One region of the Kosakonia calanthes genome, then DNA from elsewhere that is predicted to be linked to it. Evidence: predicted binding sites of a transcription regulator. Region 1 holds the regulator's gene; the other holds the start of a gene.
What was found. The regulator CRP, encoded in region 1, controls carbon source genes, mostly activating them, when cyclic AMP is high. The targets are predictions, from matches to a motif close to ATGTGANNNNNNTCACAT.
Positions count from the first base shown of each region.

Region 2: drpB (cell division protein DrpB) is a predicted target of CRP. The motif match lies at 1,397-1,414, and genes of this name have one in related genera.

Region 1 is NZ_CP151800.1:457,293-460,413, forward strand. Features, by position in the region: gene AAEY27_RS01920 (YccS/YhfK family putative transporter) at 1-1,232, opposite strand, end outside; gene crp (cAMP-activated global transcriptional regulator CRP) at 1,281-1,913, opposite strand; gene AAEY27_RS01930 (OsmC family protein) at 2,226-2,630, shown strand; gene AAEY27_RS01935 (phosphoribulokinase) at 2,658-3,121, opposite strand, start outside.
Region 2 is NZ_CP151800.1:1,884,440-1,887,560, forward strand. Features, by position in the region: gene mtfA (DgsA anti-repressor MtfA) at 59-856, opposite strand; tRNA gene AAEY27_RS08835 (tRNA-Ser) at 950-1,039, shown strand; gene drpB (cell division protein DrpB) at 1,467-1,730, shown strand; gene AAEY27_RS08845 (phosphohydrolase) at 1,766-2,464, shown strand; gene AAEY27_RS08850 (very short patch repair endonuclease) at 2,477-2,965, shown strand.

The DNA.
Region 1 (3,121 bases):
ATGCGCACCCGCGTCGCGCCATAACCGTTTTGCGTCACAAACATCACCGTCATCATGATCCAATACGGCTTCGGCAAGTTCAGGGCGCTGCCCATTAGGCTTGCGATACTGAGCATTACGCTGATGCGCGCGGCATTGCGCAGGGCGGCAGATTTTAGCGACAGATAACTTCTCAGCGCCGGGAAAAGCGGTAAACGGCGCTGCTTCTCGGCCATCAGATCGCGAATATAGAGCGGGCGCTGCGTACGCAGTACGCGGGCGATACGGCTGAAATGCCAGGCGCAAAACTGCCCGACCGGGTTGTCCGGGTGCTGACGGGCGATTTTTTCCAGCGCGCCGATTTGTTTCTCCATGGTGAAACGCGTCGGGTAGCGGTGATAAAGAATGTCATCCGCCAGCACGCGCAGGCGAGCGGCGACGGTTTGCGCATTCCAGCGAATAACCTGCTCGGCGTGGGTTTGCTCGACCAGTTTTTGCACTTCAGCAGGCTGATGCAAACTGACGGAGATATGCTCCTGCAAATCCAGCGCAACCTGAAAGACGCGCAGCAGGCGTTTGTAATCATTGTTTTTATTGGCCGCCAGCATGTGCAACTGCTGGTAGCACTGGCTTATTAAATCTACCGCTTTTTGCTGGCGGGCCAGCAGCGGCGGCAAGGCTTTTTCTGGGTCTGCGTGCTGGGTCAGCAGGCTATATTTTGCCTCGCAATAATCGGCCAGTTGCCGGTAGAGCAAACTGAGCGATTCGCGCAACGGCTGCTCGCGCCACATCCAAAACCAGAACCAGTTAAACAGCCCGTACCAGAGCGTACCCAGCGCGTAAATCAGTAGCGGCTCCCACACCGGCATATTCCCGGCGAGGCTCAACGTAAAGATAGAGGCAATCAGCGAGGCCGGTAATAAACGCCCATGCAGCGCGCTGATTTCCCCCGTTACGCCGAGCAGCAACGTCAGCACGGTCAGGATCAACGGCAAGGGAAAATCGTCGGCAAGCAGTAGTTGAACGGCCAGGCTACAGCCCGCAAACAGCGAGCCGCCAATAATCAGGCGTTTGAAAAAACGTTTGTGGGGTGTATCAAGACCGGCAATGTTGCAGCAGGCGGGAACGAGGGAGAACAGCAGACCTTGTTGTAAATGGCCGACCAGCAAACCAATCGCCACAGGCAAACACAACACCAGCGTTTGTCGCAGTGCGTAGTTGATCTCGGGGTGATAAATCAGCCTGCGCCACATGGGGAAAGAAAAACGGCGCACCGGATAAGCGATGCGCCGTTTTGCAGATTAACGTGTTCCGTAGACGACGATGGTTTTGCCGTGGGCGGAGATCAGGTTTTGATCTTCAAGCATTTTCAGAATGCGACCGACTGTTTCACGGGAGCAACCGACGATCTGACCAATTTCCTGACGCGTAATTTTAATTTGCATGCCGTCAGGGTGGGTCATTGCGTCCGGCTGTTTCGCCAGATTCAACAGCGTTTGCGCAATGCGGCCTGTAACGTCCAGGAACGCCAGGTTGCCGACTTTCTCCGAAGTCACCTGCAGGCGACGCGCCATTTGCGCGGAGAGACGCATCAGAATATCCGGGTTAACCTGGATCAACTGACGGAATTTTTTGTAGGAAATTTCGGCTACTTCACAGGCGGTCTTGGCGCGTACCCAGGCACTGCGCTCCTGACCTTCTTCGAACAGGCCCAGTTCACCGATAAAATCGCCCTGGTTGAGGTAAGAGAGGATCATCTCTTTACCTTCTTCATCCTTGATGAGCACTGCCACTGAGCCTTTGACGATGTAATACAACGTTTCCGCTTTTTCACCTTGGTGAATAAGCGTGCTCTTCGACGGGTACTTATGAATATGGCAATGAGACAAGAACCATTCGAGAGTCGGGTCTGTTTGCGGTTTGCCAAGCACCATGCGCGGTTATCCTCTGTTATAAGCTGGCTCCAGAAGCCGGGCGTAAGGGAACCCTGTTTCTGGGGTTGCAATCAAAGCTTCCCAAATCCCGGGAAGTGGACCGTCAGCGTCATCTGCGGCCTCTAATGTATGATGTCCTTTGCGTACATGCGTAACGTCAATGTATCTCTGTAGCATCCAGACTGTTTTAGCATAGCTTTTAACGCCTGTCTCCTGGTGTCTCGCTTCAGCATGACGCAGGTCGCCTTCCGTTGCGGCTTTTCTTATGTGCGCGTAATCTGTAAAGAAAATTGCAACTCCGGAGTGATGAAAATGCAGGCACGTGTGAAATGGGTTGAAGGGTTAACGTTCCTTGGTGAGTCCGCTTCTGGTCACCAAATTCTGATGGACGGCAACTCTGGCGACAAAGCGCCAAGCCCAATGGAAATGGTTCTGATGGCCGCAGGCGGGTGCAGCGCAATCGACGTGGTGTCGATCCTGCAAAAAGGGCGTCATAACGTCACCGACTGCGAAGTGAAACTGACCTCAGAGCGCCGTGAAGAAGCGCCGCGCCTGTTTACCCATATTAATCTGCACTTCGTCGTCACCGGTAACGCATTGAAAGATGCCGCCGTTTCTCGCGCGGTTGATCTGTCGGCAGAGAAATATTGCTCTGTGGCGCTGATGCTGGAAAAAGCGGTGAATATCACCCACTCCTACGAAGTGATCGAAGCCTGATTACGCAGCCCGGCGGCGCAGTCCGGGCTATATAATCTTTTTCCCTTCCATCAGCCGTTGTACCAGCGGCGTCATGATCAGTTCCATCGCCAACCCCATTTTGCCGCCTGGCACCACCAGCGTATCCATATGCGAGATGAATGAACCTTGCAACATTGCGAGCAACCACGGGTAGTCGATCCCTTCTAAATTGCGGAAGTGAATAACAACAAAGCTTTCATCCAGTGAAGGAATGCCTTTCGCGGCAAACGGGTTGGAGGTATCAACCGTCGGCACGCGCTGAAAGTTGATATGGGTGCGCGAAAACTGCGGCGTAATAAAGTTGATGTAGTCTTCCATCGACCGCACCACGGAATCCATCACCGCTTCACGGGAGTGTCCGCGCTCGCTGGTGTCGCGAATGAGTTTCTGGATCCACTCAAGGTTAACGATCGGCACCACGCCGACCAGCAAATCGACATAGCGCGCAACGTCATGCTGCGGTGTCACCA
Region 2 (3,121 bases), 1.4 Mb from region 1:
GTCAACACTAAAATTAACGTGCTGATTCAATTGGCTAATTAAAAGACAGGCCGCTGTTTTAATGAACCTGATTTGTACTTTCGCTATAGCCGCCAGGCTGACCGCGCAGACGGTTTTGTGGGTCCTGCTTGTAGAAATGGCAAAAGCGTTGCCACAACGCGGGAAAGCGCGGGGCGAACAGTTCCGGGGCGCTAAAGAAATATTCGGAAAGCACGGCGAAACACTCTGCGGGATCGGTTGCCGCGTAGGCATCAATACTGGCGGCGCTTTCGCCCACCAGATCGATCTCATCCTGAATATTATCCATCGCGGCACGCAGATCATGCTCCCAACCGGCCACTTCACGCAGCGGAATTAAGGGAATACCGCTGGCCCGATCGCCATTTCGTGTATCCAGTTTATGTGCGACTTCATGAATAATCAGGTTGTAGCCAGATGCATCGAACGAATCCTGAATATCCAGCCAGTTGAGAATAATCGGGCCTTGCTGCCAGCTTTGCCCGGATTGCACCATGCGCTGGTTATGCACCAGACCAATATCATCTTCCCACTCATCATCAACAATAAACGGGGCAGGGTAGATCAGCACTTCGTGGAAACCGTCCAGCCACTCAAGGCCAAGCTCCAGCACTGGCAGGCAAAACAGCAGGCTAATGCGCGCGCTCTTCAGGGCATCTAAATCAAATCCCTGGAGTGGAACCAATCTTTTTTGCTGTAAAAAACGGTCTGCCAGCTGAACAAGTTTGAATTGTTCATCGGGGGATAAATTCGCTAAAACCGGGGCGTTTAGCGCTTCTTCCCAGGGGAGCTCTGCGTTATCCGCGGAGTCCTTTGTTTTCCAGGGCCACTTAATCATCGTTTTGCTCGCAAACTCGCCACTTGAACCAAATTAACGGGACAGGGTCTGTTAAAATGCCAAATTACCTGGCATCATGGCAACCATCTGAACGGAGAGATGCCAGAGCGGCTGAATGGACCGGTCTCGAAAACCGGAGTAGGGGCAACTCTACCGGGGGTTCAAATCCCCCTCTCTCCGCCATTATTCAAACACTTACCCGCTTTGCTTTCCACGACTCTCGTCACAGATGTTTCCCCGCTCGTGCGTTTGCACATTTTATAACCTTCTTTTAACAACAGCGCCAGAAATGTATTTATCCAGGCGGTGAATGTTAAATATCAGAACTGCCCTATTTGTAATAAGTCTTATATCTATTTCGGCATGATTAATACAATAAACTTATAACGCCAGCGGTGCGTTTTTCTTGTTATTTTTTATGGGATTACATCAAACCGTCATCAGTGCATAACAAATTATTTGACGGGCAGTTTTATCAGCAGAAAGACGTATATATTAGTTGTGCTGATATATCTTTCAAACTCATTCTTAGACTATATGATGTGAAAGAAACCACAAAAAAATTGCAAGAGTTTCATTCTTTTCACCCTTAACACAGGGATAAATCATTATGGAAGATCGCGCGGTTCGAAGTATGGGGGGAAAACTGGCGTTGTGGGTTTTCTGGATATTCTGCGTCTATTTTTGCTGGACACTGCTTAATGATATCTGGCTGGCAAGCCAGATTAACGTACCTTCAGGGTTTGCCAACGGTGCCGTAAGTACCGCCGGAAACTGGCTGAATACGGTGTCTGGCATTATCGTTTTGGGCGTTGTGGGTGCAATACTCGGTGCGATTGCCTGGTATACTCGTCCGCGCGATCCTGATGCCTGACGCACCAGGTTACCTTTTCATCACAGGAAGTAAGAATGAATTTACTCGACTGGCAACAGCGCTTCGATCGATGGATCACGCAACACTTCAACCAGGCCGACGCCGCCCACGATGTTTCGCACTTTCGCCGGGTATGGAAAACAGCGCAAACGCTAATGGCAGGTCAGCAGGTTGATGCGCTGGTCGTTCTGACCGCCTGCTATTTTCATGACATTGTCAGCTTCGCGAAAAACCACCCGCAACGTCACCAGTCCTCAACGCTGGCAGCAGCAAAAACCGCCGAAATCCTCGCCGCCGATTTTCCCGATTTCCCGGAAGATTTAATCGCCGCCGTGCGTCACGCCATTGAAGCGCATAGCTTCAGCGCTGGTATCGCGCCGCAAACCTTGGAAGCCAAAATTGTACAGGACGCTGACAGGCTGGAGTCGCTAGGCGCGATTGGCCTGGCGCGCGTGTTCGCTGTTTCTGGTTCAATGGGCGGCGTGCTATTTGACGGTGAAGATCCGTTTGCCACGCGGCGTGAACTGGACGATAAACGTTTCGCGCTGGATCATTTTCGCTGCAAACTTCTCAAACTCCCCGCGACGATGCAGACAGCAAAAGGGCGCGAATTGGCGAATCACAATGCGGATTTTCTGGTGCATTATATGGCGAAACTGAGTGCCGAGTTGCAGGGCGACCATCAGCATCTTGACGATGAAGTGCTGCGCCTCTATAGCCCGCTCCTACCCTGACGGAGAAACAAAATGGCGGATGTGCACAATAAAGAGACGCGCAGCAGGAACATGCGCGCTATCGCCACGCGTGATACCGCCATTGAAAAACGCCTGGCCGCCTGTCTGACTTCGCTGGAACTCGACTTTCGTGTGCAGGACGCCTCTTTACCGGGGCGCCCTGATTTTATTCTGGATGAATACCGCTGCGTGATTTTCACCCACGGCTGTTTCTGGCACCGTCACAACTGTTATCTGTTCAAAATCCCGGCAACGCGTACCGATTTCTGGCTGGAGAAAATCGGCAAAAATGTGACACGCGACGCGCGTGATTGCGCCTCGTTGCTCCAGCAAGGCTGGCGGGTGCTGATTGTCTGGGAATGTGCGCTGCGCGGAAGGCTGAAATTAAGTGACGCGGCGCTGAACGAAAGGCTGGAAGAGTGGATCTGCGAAGGGCAACAAACCGCGCAGATCGACACGACCGGGATTCACAGTATGGATGCGATGGGTTTCTCCAAATAGTTTCAGTTATCACTCTCTAATCTCTTATATTTTGCGGTTTCCCTTTTAATTAACCGCATGTATTCCTGTTTTTAATCTCCGATGAAAATTCTCAAATCATTTTTTCGCGTTTGTCATTCCCCTGATACCTGCCTAGCTTTTATTCATCCTGAGCTT